Regions from separate parts of the Viridibacterium curvum genome, predicted to be linked through region 1. Evidence: predicted binding sites of a transcription regulator. Region 1 holds the regulator's gene; the other holds the start of a gene.

Region 1 (7,785 bases):
ACTCGGCGGCATTCTTCAGAGACTCGTTGGCGTTGATGACCAGCGCCTGACGCGGGCCTTCAAGCGATCCAACGGGCGAATTGCCGTTGAAGGACTTGAGGGCCGCCGACAGTTCGGCCAGCGTCAGATCATGTGCGGCGAGCTTTTCAGGATCTGCCTTGACGCGCACTGCAAAGCGTTTCTGCCCGTTGATGTTGACCTGGGCGACGCCGTTGAGGGTGGAGAGCGTCGGCGAGATGACGTTGTCAGCGTACTCGTTGAGCTTGTCCATGGGCATGGACGGTGACGACAGCGCGATGAACAGGATGGGATCATCTGCCGGATTGACCTTGCGGTAGGTTGGCGAGGTCGTCATCTCGGACGGCAACTGACGCGTGGCGCGGAACAGCGCGGCCTGCACGTCGACGGCGGCGTCATCGATGTTTCGTGCGGGGTCGAATTCCAGCGTGAGGTTGGTACTGCCCAGCGTGTTCGTCGAGGTCATCGTCCGCAGGCCGGCGATGGTCGAGAACTGGCGTTCCAGCACGGTGGCGACCGAGGCCGCCATGGTCTCGGGGCTGGCGCCCGAAAGCTGGGCATTGACGTTGATGGTCGGCTGGTTGAAAGACGGCAGTGCCGAGATCGGCAGCTTGAACATGGCGATCCAGCCACCGATGATGATGGCCAGCCACAACAGGGTTGTGGCGACCGGGCGGTCAATCGCGTGTTCAGCCAGTTTCATTGCCCGCCTCCTGCAGCGCGACGCTCACGCCAGCGCTCGATTATCTTCAGCTTTTCTTCGTCACTGAGGCCGGCCCAGCGCTCGGGATCACGCGGCGTGAAGCCATCGGGAAGTGCGACGCCCTTACCAGCGGGCCTGGCTGCTGCCTTGTCGCCACTCGCTGCGGGCTTCCCGGCCGGCTTGTCGGCAGCCGGTTTGCCGCCGACTTTGTCGCCGCCCGATTTGTCAGAGCCCGCCTTGTCGGCCGACGACTTGTCGCCACCCTTGCTCTCGGCTGCCGGACCGGACTGATCACCGCCACCGCGACGGCCGCCACCCCGCTCGCCATTGCCCTTGACCTCGAAGACCTTGCTGCCCGGGCGCAAATTGGCTGCGCCTTCCAGCACCACCTTCACGTCGGCATCAATGCCTTTGACGATGGCATTGCGGCCGGCAATGCGCACAAGGTCGATGGGCTGCTGCTTGACCGTCATGTCTTCATTGACGATGTAGACGAAGCGGTTGTTCGGGCCATTGACTATGGCCTGCGGCGGCAGCACCAGCGCGTCTTCGATCATGCCTGCACTCGCACGCACGGTGACGTACTGTCCCGGCCACAGCTTGCGACCACTGTTCGACACCTCGGCCTTGACGCCGATGGTGCCGGATATCTTGTCGACCGTGCTCTCGACGAAGATGACACGCCCTTTGACCGACTCGTCACGCTGCCCAGGCACTTCGACCTGCACGGGCACCGTGCCCTTGTCGAGTGCGGCCTGCAAGCGCGAAAGATCGCGCTCTGGCAAAGCAAAGCTCACCGCAATCGGGTCGAGACGCGTGATCTTGACCATGGCTGTCGTGGCATTCGCCTGCACCAGCGAGCCGGGGCGTACATCGATGCGGCCCACGCGGCCCGCAAAGGGCGCCTTGATCTTGCTGTAGGACAGCACGACCTTGACCTGCTCCAGCGCCGCGCGGTTCTGCTCCAGCGTCGATTGCAGGGTTTCGAGCTTGTTGCGCGAGGTATCCACGGTCGCGCTCGAAACGAACTTCTGGTTGAACAGATCGATGTTGCGCGCCAGTTCGCGCTCGGCGATCACGATTTGCGCCTGCGTGCCGGCCAGGGTCGCCTCGGCCTTGCGAACGTTGGCGACATCCTCCCTGTCATCCAGCGAGAACAGCAACGCGCCGCGACCAACCTCCTGACCTTCGCGCACGTGGATCTCGGCGACCGTGCCGGTTTTCTGCGTGCGCACGTCCACTTCATCGATAGGCAGCACGTTGCCCTGTGCCGCCAGCACCACCGGCACGGATTCGATGCGCGACTTGACGGTCGTCACCGCTTGCGGCCGCGCGGCACGATCGCCGCCCGCGGCAGGACCGCTCTGGCTTGCCGGCGCACTTGCCTCGGCAGACACGCCCTGCGCCGCCTTTTCCCCCTCGTTCTTGTTGCCGGAACCACACGCGGCCAGTGTCAACGCCAGCACGGCGGACCAGGCTGTTCTTTGTACTTGCATCACTTCCGACCCGGCGTTGCCGCCGCGTCGCCCTCATGGAGTCATTCGTGAATGGGCCGGAATGGCCGGATCCTGCTCAGTCCCTCATCTTCTACGATTCGCACAACCCGCGCCAGCGTTGAAGTATTTCCAATTGTTCGCGGTAATTCACATCGGTTGCTGTGAAACGCGGCACGCCTTACGCAAGGTCTATGCCATAATTTCCGTGAGCGCCCGTCACTGCAGACATTGAGGATTGAAATGGACGACAACAAGTCAAAAGCCCTGGCCGCCGCATTGGCACAGATCGAAAAGCAGTTTGGCAAGGGTTCCATCATGCGCATGGGCGACGGCAAGCTGGAGGAAGAGATCCAGGCCGTATCGACCGGTTCGCTGGGGTTGGACATCGCATTGGGCATTGGCGGCCTGCCGCGTGGCCGTGTGGTGGAAATCTACGGCCCGGAGTCTTCCGGCAAGACGACCCTGACCCTGCAAGTCATCGCCGAGATGCAGAAAATCGGCGGCACTGCGGCCTTCATCGACGCCGAACACGCACTGGATGTGCAATACGCAGCAAAGCTGGGCGTAAATGTCGGCGACCTGCTGATTTCGCAGCCGGACACCGGTGAGCAAGCCCTTGAAATCGCCGACATGCTCGTGCGTTCGGGCGGCGTCGACATCCTCGTCATCGACTCGGTTGCCGCGCTGACGCCCAAGGCCGAAATCGAAGGCGAGATGGGCGACCAGCTGCCGGGCCTGCAAGCCCGCCTGATGTCGCAAGCCCTGCGCAAGCTCACCGCCAACATCAAGCGCACGAATACGCTGGTCATCTTCATCAACCAGATCCGCATGAAGATCGGCGTGATGTTCGGCAACCCCGAAACCACCACGGGCGGCAACGCACTGAAGTTCTACGCCTCCGTGCGCCTCGACATTCGCCGCACCGGTACGATCAAGAAGGGCGAGGAAGTCATCGGTTCCGAGACCAAGGTCAAGGTCGTCAAGAACAAGGTCGCGCCCCCGTTCAAGGAAGCGCATTTCGACATCCTCTACGGCGAGGGCATCTCGCGCGAGGGTGAGATCGTCGACATGGGCGTGGATCACAAGTTCGTCGACAAGTCCGGCGCCTGGTACGCCTATCAAGGCGAGAAGATCGGTCAGGGCAAGGACAACGCCCGCGAGTTCCTGCGTGAGCACCCCGAGACCGCACGCGAGATCGAAAACAAGATCCGCGAAGCTGTCGGCGTCGCAGCCATGCAGGCCGTGGCCGCCGAGTAAGCCCGGCGTCCGCGGATCTGACCGGAGCCCGCAGTGAAGAAGCCCGCCTCCTCCCTCACCAGCACTGCACTGCGTCTGCTCGCCACCCGCGAGCATTCGCGGCAGGAGCTGCGGCGCAAGCTGGCTGCGCGTGCCGATGAGGGCGATGACGTGGAGGCCGTGCTGGACCGCATGGCAGAAACAGGGCTTCAGTCCGACGCGCGCTTCGCCGAAAGCTATGTGAGATCACGCGCCGGACGACTGGGCAGTGCCCGCATCCGCCGCGAGCTGGGTGACCGTGGTGTGACGGAAGAACTCGCCAGCACCGCACTCGGTGAGGTACTGGTTGAAGACGAACTGACACGCGCACGGAGCGTGTGGAAAAAGAAATTCGGGCAGCCGCCCGTCGATGCGAAGGACTGGGCCAGGCAAGCCCGCTTTCTGCAGTCGCGCGGCTTTTCGGCGGAGCTGATCCGCAAGTTGCTGAAAGATCCCGTGCATGAGTTTGTTGAAGGTTGAAGGCGTCCGCAAACGTTACAAAGCCCGCACCGTGGTCAAGGACGTGTCCTTCCAGGTCGGCGGCGGCGAAGTCGTCGGCTTGCTGGGCCCAAATGGTGCGGGCAAGACGACCTGCTTCTACACCATCGTGGGTCTCGTCAAGGCAGATGGCGGCCGCATTCACCTGAACAGCACCGACATCACCCACCTGCCGATGCACCGTCGTGCGCAGCTGGGCCTGTCCTATCTGCCTCAGGAAAACTCGGTGTTCCGCAAGCTGACGGTGACGGAAAACATCCTCGCCGTCCTCGAATTGCAAAAGCTCGGCAAGGACGAGCAACGGGGTCGCCTCGACGAACTGCTCGACGAGCTCAACATCGGCCATCTGCGCGACGCCAATGCGATATCCCTGTCTGGCGGCGAACGCCGTCGCGTCGAAATTGCGCGCGCACTCGCCACCAACCCCAAACTGATCCTGCTCGATGAACCCTTCGCGGGCGTCGATCCGATCGCGGTGATCGACATCCAGAAGATCATCGGCTACCTCAAGGCACGCGGAATCGGCGTATTGATCACCGACCACAACGTGCGCGAAACCCTCGGTATCTGCGACCACGCCTGGATCATCAATGCCGGCGAAGTGCTGGCGGGCGGTCGTCCGAACGAGATCGTGCAGAATGACCAGGTTCGCCAGATCTATCTGGGTGAACATTTCCGGCTGTAAATCACGCATCATCCAGTCATGAAGCCCTCGCTCCAGTTACGTCTCTCCCAACAGCTAGCGCTTACGCCTCAACTCCAGCAGTCCATCAAACTGCTGCAGCTGTCCACCCTGGAGCTCAATACCGAAATCGAGCGCATGCTGCTCGAAAACCCTCTGCTCGAACGCGATGGCGCCGAGGAGGGCGAAGATGTCGCACCGATGCAGGACGTGCCCACGGCAGAGGCTGCGACAGCAGCCAGTGAACTGTCCGACCGCCACGCCAATGGCGAAGAGGACTTCGAGCCGCAAACCACCGTCGAAATGCCCGACACCATTACCGAGGCCTACGACTCGGTGTCGGACGACGACATCGGCGAGGCTGCCGAATGGCGTGCCGAAGCCACGGGCAGCGGCAGTGGCAGCAACGACAGCGACGACGACAGCGATTTCCAGGAGTTCCAGGCCGCAAGCACCAGCCTGCGCGACCACCTTGAGCAGCAGCTCGCGCTGATGCCCTTCTCGGACCGCGACCGCGCCTTGATCCGCCTCATCATTGAAGCGCTCGAAGACGACGGCATGCTGGCGCAGGAGCTTGAAGAGCTCCTCCCCCTGATCCCCGAAGAATGGGAAGTCGAGCTCGAAGAGCTGGTCACGGCTTTGCGCCATGTGCAGCACTTCGACCCCGTGGGAATCGGCGCCCGCAGCCTGCAGGAATGCCTGTTGCTGCAACTGAAGGCACGCGACAAGAGCCCCACGCGCGATCTGGCCATGGGCATCGTCGAGCACTGTCTCGAACAGCTCGCCGCACGTGATTTCGTCAAGATCCGCCGCCGCCTGGGCTGCGATGACGACGGCCTGCGTGCCGCACACGAACTCATCTGCAGCCTCAACCCGCATCCGGGTGCCCAGTTTGCGCCGCTGGAAGCGCGTTACATCGTGCCGGATGTGATCGTGCGCAAGTACCGTGGCGCCTGGACGGCTAACCTGAACCCCGAGGCCATGCCCAAGCTCAGGATTCACCGGGTCTATGCCGATATCCTTCATCAGAACCGTGGCATCAGCGGCTCGCTGTCCACGCAACTGCAAGAGGCAAAATGGCTGATAAAGAACGTCCAGCAAAGATTTGACACGATCCTGCGCGTGTCGCAGGCTATCGTTGAAAGACAGCGCCAGTTCTTCGACCACGGTGAAGTGGCCATGCGGCCCCTGACCCTGCGGGAAATTGCCGAAGAGCTGGAACTGCACGAGTCCACGGTGTCGCGGGTCACCACACAGAAGTACCTGGCCTCGACGCGTGGGATTTATGAACTGAAGTATTTCTTCGGCAGTCACGTGTCTACGGACACGGGCGGTGCCTGCTCCGCCACGGCGATTCGCGCGCTGATTCGCCAGATGGTCGCAGGGGAAGACGGCAAAAAACCGCTGTCGGACGCAAAGATTGCCGAGATGTTGGGCCAGCAGGGTATCGTGGTGGCTCGCAGAACCATCGCGAAGTACCGCGAGTCACTCAATATTCCGCCGGTCAGTCAGCGCAAAACGATCTAGGAGTTCGCTTATGAACCTGAATATCACCGGCCACCACCTCGATGTGACGCCCGCCATCCGCGAATACGTCACAGGCAAGCTAGACAGGGTAATCCGTCACTTCGACCATGTGACTGCGACGCATGTCATCCTGTCTGTCGAAAAGCTCAAGCAGAAGGCCGAAGTTACGGTTCATGTCCGCGGCAAGGACATCTTCGTGGAAAGCAGCAACGAAGACCTTTACGCCGCCATTGACGCCATGATCGACAAACTCGATCGCCAGGTCGTCAAGCACAAGGAAAAGTCGTCCGACCATACCCGCGACGCCATCAAACACCAGCAAACTGCAGAAGGCTGAGCCCCTGCGACGGCTCTCTCCCGCACAGGGAGAGGGCCGCTTCAGCACAAACCTCTCGTTCATCTCGACGCTGCCTGTCCGATCAGGCAAACTTTCCCCCCTCTCTCGCCAACTCGCGGAATACCAGGCGCCGAAGCGTCCGTACTACCTGCAATGAACCTGATCTCCAAGATCCTGCCTGCTGCCAACGTTGTCATCGACTTTGCTGCCAGCGACAAGCAGACAGTGTTCGAGTCTGCCGGCGTCATGTTTGAACGCCAGGCCGGTGTATCCAGCAAGCTGGTGACCGATGCGCTGGCCCAGCGTGAGAAGCTCTGCTCCACCGGGCTTGGGCAAGGCGTCGCTATTCCGCACGGCCGCATCAAGGGCCTCAAGTCGCCGCTGGGCGCCTTCATGCGCATGGCCGAAGCGATCAACTTCGATGCCCCGGATGCCAAGCCCGTCGGTCTCATCTTCATCATGCTCGTGCCCGAGCAGGCCAACGAGGCGCATCTGCAGCTGCTGTCCGAGCTCGCCACGATGTTCAGTGATCGCGAATTCCGCGATGCGCTGACGGAATCCGCCGACGCGCGCGCGCTGCACAGCCTCTTTGCCGAGTGGGACGCCAATGCGGCGAACCAGCGTCGCCCAGCTGTTTGAAGCCAACCGGGCCGCGCTGCGCCTGCGCCATGTCGCAGGCCGGCTCGACACCCATATCACCGTTCACGATGACCGCGTGTGGGCAGCCGACCTCGTCGGCCACCTCAACCTGATCCACCCCACGCGCCTGCAGGTCATCGGCCAGACCGAGTTCGAATGGGCGCGCCGTCAGGCCAAGGACAAGCTGGAGCACCACCTGCTCGCCATCCTCGCCGCACCACCCCCTGCAATCATCGTCGCCGACGACTGCGAGGTGCCCGACATCATCCGCCGCAACTGCGAAGATGTTGGCGTTCCCGTACTCGCCTCGCCGCTCGAATCAGCGCGCGTCATCGAAGTGCTGCGGTCCTTCCTGTCGCGTCGTCTCGCCGAGCGCGTCTCGCTGCACGGCGTGTTCATGGACGTGCTGGGCCTCGGTGTGCTCATCACCGGCGACTCGGGTGCAGGCAAATCCGAACTCGCGCTCGAACTCATCTCGCGCGGCCACGGTCTCGTTGCCGACGACGTGGTCGAGATCTCGCGCATCGCCTCGGGCGTACTCGAGGGCAAGTGTCCCGAGATGCTCAAGGACTTTCTCGAAGTGCGCGGACTGGGCATCCTCAACATCCGC
Region 2 (7,785 bases), on a different contig from region 1:
GGGCACCACCGGCGCGACTGGCCAATGTCTGCGCATCGGCGGAATGGCGGGCGTCCGGCGTATCGATGATGATGACGTCGTAGCTGGCGGAGAAGGCGTCCAGCGCTTGTCCGAAGGCCGGGCGGGCCAGCAGCTCGGACGGGTTGGGGGGCAGCGCCCCGGCAGGCAACACGGAGAGGCCGAGCAGCGGGGTGATGCGCCTGACGACTTCGGTGCCCGCACGGCCCGACAGCATGGCGGACAGGCCGACCCGGTTATCCAGCTTGAAGAGTTCGTGCTGGCGGGGGTTGCGCATGTCGGCGTCGATGAGGAGCGTGCGCTCGCCAAGTTGAGAGAAGACGACCGCGAGGTTGGCAGCCAGCCAGCTGCGCCCTTCGCCACGTGCGGGACTGACGATGGCGAGCGTCTTGTGTTTGGTGTCGGCGTCGAACCAGCGCAGCATGAGCTGGGTGCGCAAGGCGCGCAGGGCTTCGACGACCGGAGCGCCCGGTGAGTAGGCGGCGACGACTTCGGCGGAAACGGATTTGTCGCCCAGCGGCAGGTAGGTGTAGTCGAACTGGCGCGCGAGCGCGAAATCGATGTCGTCCTGCTTGATGACGCCCAGTTGCAGGGCCGCATCACCAAAACGCAGGCCACTTTCGCGTGCGACCTTGAGGACGCGCTCGGCATGTTCGGGGCTGAGACGACCGGCGTCGATGAGGATGGTGCCGATGGAGCGGTCGCGATCAGGCACGGGCTTGCCGGGTGCATTCATGTTTTGGGCCTCTGTCGCAAGCGGGTTCATGCTCGTGCCTTGCGGGAAAACAGTTGTGACCACCAGCCGGCAGCCGCCTGAGGTACCTGCTTGCCGAGCGCTCCGAGCATGGGCACGCCCAGCAGGTCCTTGAGGTCTTGCGCGCTACGCACACGCTTGTCGCTGAATTCGAGCAGCAACGCTGCGCCGACGCCGAGCGTGGCGCCAATGACGAGCGACAGGACCACGTTCAGGAACACGCGCGGACTGGAGGGGTCGATGGGCTCGAACGCCGAGTTGAGCACGGCAACGTTGTTCTGCTGCACCTGACTTTCGAGGCTGGTCTGGGTCAGGCGCTGGTTGATGGCTTCGAGGCTGCGCTGGGCGGTCTGTACGTCGTTTTGCAGCACGGTGAGCGTGTCACGCTGGTTCTTGAGTTCGAGCAGCTTTTTCTTCTGGGCTTCCATCGACGCGGTGATTTCGCTTTCGCGCTGGATGTTGACCTGGTTGCCGGTGCCGACGGAGTTCACGATGCGGGCGGTTTCCTGCGCAATGCGCTCGCGCATCTGGCTGATGTCGCCTTCGTTGCGCTGGTAGTCGGGGTGATTGCGGCCAAGGCGGCGGACGATGTCTTCGCGCTGCGATTCGGCGCGGGCGAGTTCTGCCTTGAGGCTGCTGATGAGGGGGTTCTGCAGTACTTCAGGCAGAGCGTCCTTGTTGACGGCCTGCCGCTGGCGCGACTGACTTTCTACACGCTGGGCCTGCACGGCGACGAGTTGGGAGGAGAGTTCGTTCAGGCGTGAGTTCTCGACGTCCATGCGTTCGTCGATAGCGGTGATTCCGTGTTCACGCTGGTAGTCGGAGAGTTTCTTCTGCGCCTCTTCAAGCTCGGCACGCACGGCCTTGCTGCGCTCGGTGAAGAAGCTGGCGTATTGGCGAGCGGGCTCGACGCGGAGTTCGACACTGGTGTCGAGATAGGCCTGGGCGAAGGCGTTGGCAAACAAGGCCGCGTATTTGGGATCAGGCCATTTGTAGTTGATGTCGAGGACGTTGCTTTCGCGTGCGGGCTTGACGTCGAGCTTGGCGAGCACTTCGTCGATCAGCCACTTCTGGTAGCTGCCGCGGCCTTCGGTCTGACGTTCCCACTTTTCGCGGAACTGGGGCACTTCGTCGAGTTTGAGCAGCTTGATGACGCGCGTTGCGACGCGATCACTGCTGATGATGTCGACCTGCGTCGCCATGAACGAGGGCAACAGCATGACTTGCATGGGCTGGCCGCTGATGGGGTCTACGCCCTTGGCATCGATGACGATGGAGGCCGACGCGGAGTACTGGCGCGGCATGAGCGCCGTGATGACCATCGCGACAGCGAACAGGGTGACGGTCACTGCGATGACGACCCATTTGCGCGCGCGCAGGATCAGCAGGAACTGGGCAAGATTCATGACTGCAACCTCAGAAGATGGCTTCGCGAACGTAGATCACGTCGTCCGGCTGCAGGATGTCGTCCATCTTCGGCTGGATGATCTGCTGCTTGCCGCTGGCGTCGCGGCGATGGACCTGCAGGCCGCGCAGTGTGCCGCGCTGGGTCATGCCACCGCCGGTGGCGAGGGCTTGCATGACGGTCATGTTGCGCTCGACACGGAACGAGCCGGGGCGCTGCACTTCGCCATAGATGTAGAACATGGGGGCACGCGGAACGAAGATCGCGTCTCCACTCTGCAGCACGATGTCGCTGCTGCCGTCGCCCGTGGTGAATAGACTGGTGATGTCGATTTCCTGGCGGAAATAACGGCCTTCGCGCGTACCCGTGAGTACGACGGTGTCGGAGCCGGTCTGGGCAACACCGCCTGCTGTGGCGAGCATGTCGGAGAAGCGCATGTTGGCTGTCTCCAGCGGATAGCGCCCGGGGCGGTTGACCTGCCCCAGCACCGCGACCTGGCTGCCACGCGCCTGGAGGAGCAGCACGGTGACCTGGGGCTTGAGGATGAAGCCGCCGTCCTTGAGAAGCTGGGCGATTTTCTGCTCGGCGCCCTGCGAGGTGAGGCCGCCAACCTTGAAAGTGCCTACCAGCGGCAAGGTGATGTTGCCGCCTTCGGAGACGCGCGCCTCGGTAGTGAGGTCCTGATTCTGGAAGACGTTGATGCGGATAACATCACCCGCGCCCAACAGGTATTCACGCGGGGCTTGTTGGGCTTGGGCAGCGAGGGACAGGCAGCACAGTGCGAGCAATGCCAGGAGCTTCTTGAGGGATTGCATGGTTCGCTTTCGTGATGAAACAGGGCGCGTTACTTGGTGCCCACACTGGCGTCGGCAGGAGCCGAGGCATCAGGCAGGGCAACTGGAGCGCTTTGCAGGCTGTCGGCCATGTGGGCGAAGTCGCCCTTGAATTCGATCTTGGCGGCCGAGCGCAGCAGCTTCATTTCTTTCTGCACGAGTTCGCTGCGACGCGAGGTTGTCAGGAAGCGTTCGATGATGGGCTTGGACTGTTCGAGCGTGACGGGCTCGGTGCGGCTCTGTATGAGGTGCACGAGTTCGGCGCCAGCGGGGCCGGTGGCAATGATGACCTGCCCGTCTTTCATCTGTGAGAGTCGCGGCAGGCTTTGCATCGGCATCTGCTCGGCAGTCTTGGTGCCGCCATCGCCGACCATGCGCAGGTTTTCACCTTTGGCCCATTGGGCGATGTCTTCGAGGCTGCGGCCCTTGGCGTGCATGTCCTGAATGACTGCAACCTTGTCGGCCGGGGCCTGGATGCCGAGCACGCGGTAGGTGTAGATACGGCGTGCAGAGAACAGTTCGGGGTGGGCGGCGAAGTAGTCGGCGATTTCCTTGTCGGTCGGCTTCACTGCTGCGGAGGCAACGCTTTCGAGATAGGCGCGGGAGAGGATCTCGCGCTTGGCGGCTTCGATCTGTTGTACGACCTCGGGGTTGCGGTCCAGTTTGCGATCAACAGCCTTCTGGACAGTGAGATCCTGGTCAACGAGGCGGGTAAGGATTTGCTCGGAGGCAGACTTGGCTTGCTCGGGCTTGACGTTGCTGCGCTGGAGAATGAAATTGATCTGGTGAACGGAGATCTCGCTGCCATTGACGCGTGCGGCAACCTGTGTGGCGGCAGCCTTCTCGCCCTTGGAACAGGCACCAAGACTCATGAGCAGGAGTGCGGTTACGGGAGCCACGAAGGCAGCGCGCAGAACGGTTTTCATCAAGACCTCATTGTTATTCGGCTTGCGGGGCTGCCGCAGGGAGCCGGAATGCTGACAGCGAATTATTACAAGTCGCCACGAACCGGGCGCCCGGCAGGCCCTTGCCCATGGCTTCGACCGGGTGGATCTGGCGCGTGCGCCGCTTCCAGATCCGGCGCAATGTAACACGCTGACCATTGGCTTCCCGGCACTTTGCCACGGCCAAAAGGACGTCACGGCGAGGCGTTTTGGGCGATCTCTCTGCCAAAACGTCAAATCTGTCGACACACGAAAGAGGCTTTCGTGTGGGCTTCGTGACAGCCGGATCGTCCGAAAGGACGCGTGCGCCGGTGCTTTACGTCCGGAACTGTCATATTTGTTGATGTGACCGAGATCACGAAAGAGTGTAAAAAAAGGCGCCACTCATGGCGCCTGTTTTTTCGCGGGTTGGACTCAGCTCAACCGCCGGCGGGCAATGCCGCCAACCAGGCCGAGCCCCGCCAGCAACATGGCCCAGCCACCCGCTTCCGGTACCGGGCTTACCAGAGACACGACGGAGAGCGTGACAAAGCCCTTGTTTACGAACGCGGTGCCGCCAGTGCCGGCGCGCGCGCCAAGCAGGCTGTCGATGGTGATCTGGACGTCGCTGGCGCCGGCGCTGAACAGCTGGGTGGATGTGGTCTCCCAGCTGCGGGAGTAAGTGCCGCCAGCGGTACCAATGGCGGCCACACCGCTGCCGACCATGGGGGAGTAGCTGATGACGGGCGAGCGGCTATCGACGGCTCGTGTCACGCCACCGGCGTACACCTCGGAGGCGGCCCCCGTCAGCGAGAGCTGGCCAGCCTGGATGATGCTGGCGGAGCTGAGGTTGTAGCCGGCATCGGCAACGATGCGCAGACCGAAGGAGTCACCCGAGAAAGCCCAGGAGGTGCTGGAAGACTGCGCCTCGAAGGTGTTGCTGGCCGCCGTAAAAACCAGCGACGATCCGCTGAATACAATGGGGGTCCCGAAGAAGGGCAACAGGGCGTCGTCGTAGTAAACGTCGAAACCGACAGCGTCGATATGGACTTCGGCAGCGTGCAGCGAGGGGGTTGCGCCGAGCGCGAAGGCCGCAGCGACGGGGGCCATGACGCGGAACATCATTTTTTTCATGTTGCGGCTTCCAGGGTTCAGATGAGGAACGGCAGGGCGTACGGGCAAAGCATTAGCAATCGGCGTGCCACTTCCCTGATGTTCGTGCCCGGTGGACTATAGCCCCCCAGCACATATCTGTCATGTTCGCTTGATCAAGAGGCCGTGCGAGGCGGCCTTAATAGACATACTGCAGCGTGAGGGAATAGCTCTGCGAGTCGTAGTTGTAGCGGATGTGGTTGGCGTCGCGCTTGTCGTTGCGGGTGGAAAGCGCCAGAACCAGGTTCTCCTGGAGGAAATAGTTGAGCGCGATGCTGGCTGTCCGCAGGTACTCCCGCCGATCAATCGGCGCCGCGCCACTGAACTCCTGGTAGGGGTCATAGTGGCGTTTGCGGTAGTCGATGCTGCTGTCGAAGCGTAGCTTGGCGGTCGCCAGCCAGGTCCACTGGGCTTCGCCACCATAACTTTCGGCCTGCACCGGGCTGGAAGTACTGGGGCTGGTCTTTTCGCGCAGTACCCGCAAGCTAAGCGTCGAAGACCCTCGAGGACGCCAGGTGTGTCGCAAGCTCAGGCGGCCGCGTCGCGTTTCCCGGTTGCTGCCGGCCTTTTGTATCTGCACGCCGGCGCTACCCTCGAACCTGGAGGCCGGATTGTCGCCGTAGGCGGCATTGAGCCCGAAATCGTGCTGCTTGTATGTCTGGCCCTTCGCGTAGTCCTGGCCGGAATTTGCATAGCGCGCCTCCAGTCCGTTTCCACTTGCGGGCCACACCCCCAGCGACATGCTCGCCAGGTAACCGTCGTAGTCGCCACCGTTGCTGACTGCAGTGCTGTTGCGCAAGCGCGAAGCCTCGTAGACAAATCGACTACGCCAGTCGGAGGCATAGCGCAGGTCCATTTCTGCGTGGCCTATGTCCGTCGTGGCGGTATTCGCCACCCGGCCGGGATTGTCGGCGTAGTCGCTCTGGGCGGCGGTGCGCTTGGCGTAGAGATCCCACTGATTGGCACGGCCAAAGCCGCCTTTCCAGCCCAGCTGCCCGTCGTCGAGCTCGTAATTGGCGTTTTTGTGGATCTGGTAGCGCGTGAAGATGTGACGGTAGGAGCCATAAAGGTTCTGCCGCCCGAAAGGCTTGTCGGCGCTCAGGCCCAGCGTTGTGGAGGAAGCCAGGTCATCCCGTCGCTCGGTGCCGATGAGCTGTGTGGCGTTGGCGTCAGGCGCGAGACGATAAAGGTTGTCGTCGTAAGAGATGGTCTCGCTGAGGGTAAGCTCGAACACATTGCCGTCGCGTGCAGCAAGGGCGGGCGGCAGGAGCATCGCAATCAGGGCCATCGTGACCCGCGCAACAGCCGTCAGCCTGGGTTCATGCATGGTTAGGGAGATCCGGTGGCGGCACGCTGGCCGAAAGTCGCCGGAGTGTAGCCCGAGATCGTTGCACTTCGTGCTGCATGGCATTGGAGGCATGATCCCGGTGCCATGATGCGCTGACCGGACTGCACAGTTTCAGGACAGCCGTCACACGGGCGCGCTACTGGACGGTATATGCTGCGGCTTGCCGATTCTGAATCCGGGGGGTCAGGAATGGCCCGGTGTGGCACATTCGTTCCAGCCGACAGACCACCTCCCCTGCCCATGATGCTTGCAGCACTTGACCGAAATCGCCAGCAGAGCCTGGCACGCGCCAGTTTCAGCATTGCCCATGCCATCGAGACTTTTCTCGATCCGGTCATCATTGTGGGCAGCCTGTTCGCGACGGCCTTCTACCAAGGAGAAGCCGTCGAGGCGCCGTATATCCTGCTGGCACTGATCGTTTTCTCGCTCTCGTTCCCCGGCACGCTCAATCTGGCCGACAACCGCCGGCGCATGATGCGCAAGACGGTAATGAACTGGGGCACGATTGCGCTGATCCTGCTGGCCTTTGGCTACGCAACGGGTTACGAGCGTTTTTTCCCGGACCGCGTGCTGTACGGCTGGATCGGCACATGCTTCGTGGCGCTGCTGGTCGCGCAACAGCTGGCCGTGTGGGCCTTGCCCAAGGTGCTGGAGAACGGCAACCAGAGCACGGCCATCATCGTGGGCGGTAACGAGATCGGAGTGACGCTGGCGCGCCAGTTCGAGGGCAACCAGTATCTCGGCATCCGTCTGCTGGGGTTTTTCGATGATCGCTCGCGTGAGCGTCTGGGTGTGCTGGAGAACCGCCAGATCCTGGGCCGCCTTGCCGAGCTGGCTGAATACGTGAAGACCCATCACGTCGAGCACATCTACCTGGCACTGCCGATGGCCAGCCAGCCGCGCATCCTGACCCTGCTCGAAGAACTGAAGGACACGACAGCGTCGATTTTCTTCGTGCCGGACATCTTCGTCACTGACCTGATCCAGGGGCGCATGGACAGCATCAACGGCATGCCGGTGGTGGCGGTCTGCGAGACGCCGTTCACGGGTGTGAATGGCATGTTCAAGCGTTTGATGGACGTGTTGCTGAGTCTGATCATCATCGTGCTGATTTCGCCCGTGCTGTTGTTTTGCGCGATCGGAGTCAAACTGTCTTCGCCGGGCAGCATCATCTTCCGCCAGCGTCGCTACGGGTTGGACGGGAAAGAGATCGTGGTCTTCAAGTTCCGCTCGATGACGGTGTGCGAGGACGGTGCCGTGGTGACGCAAGCCACGAAGAACGATCAGCGCGTGACGCGATTCGGCGCCTTCCTGCGCCGGACCTCGCTGGATGAATTGCCGCAGTTCTTCAA

Evidence for each region. Region 1 encodes sigma-54, which starts transcription at its own class of promoters, with help from an activator protein. Its sites were predicted from a motif close to TGGCACGCTTNCTGCTNA; they were not measured.
Region 2: a site for sigma-54 is predicted at 5,120-5,137, ahead of ABEA02_RS16010 (PEP-CTERM sorting domain-containing protein). Genes of this name have one in related genera too.

What each region holds. Positions count from the first base shown of each region.
Region 1 is NZ_BAABLD010000008.1:1,043,297-1,051,081, reverse strand. It holds gene ABEA02_RS12675 (efflux RND transporter permease subunit) at 1-721, opposite strand, end outside; gene ABEA02_RS12670 (efflux RND transporter periplasmic adaptor subunit) at 718-2,217, opposite strand; gene recA (recombinase RecA) at 2,458-3,474, shown strand; gene recX (recombination regulator RecX) at 3,508-3,972, shown strand; gene lptB (LPS export ABC transporter ATP-binding protein) at 3,953-4,675, shown strand; gene ABEA02_RS12650 (RNA polymerase factor sigma-54) at 4,694-6,199, shown strand; gene hpf (ribosome hibernation-promoting factor, HPF/YfiA family) at 6,210-6,536, shown strand; gene ABEA02_RS12640 (PTS sugar transporter subunit IIA) at 6,690-7,175, shown strand; gene hprK (HPr(Ser) kinase/phosphatase) at 7,144-7,785, shown strand, end outside.
Region 2 is NZ_BAABLD010000015.1:139,788-147,572, forward strand. It holds gene epsG (chain length determinant protein tyrosine kinase EpsG) at 1-754, opposite strand, end outside; gene epsF (chain length determinant protein EpsF) at 781-2,178, opposite strand; gene epsE (polysaccharide export protein EpsE) at 2,189-2,992, opposite strand; gene ABEA02_RS16005 (EpsD family peptidyl-prolyl cis-trans isomerase) at 3,022-3,936, opposite strand; gene ABEA02_RS16010 (PEP-CTERM sorting domain-containing protein) at 4,369-5,067, opposite strand; gene ABEA02_RS16015 (hypothetical protein) at 5,225-6,412, opposite strand; gene ABEA02_RS16020 (undecaprenyl-phosphate glucose phosphotransferase) at 6,674-7,785, shown strand, end outside.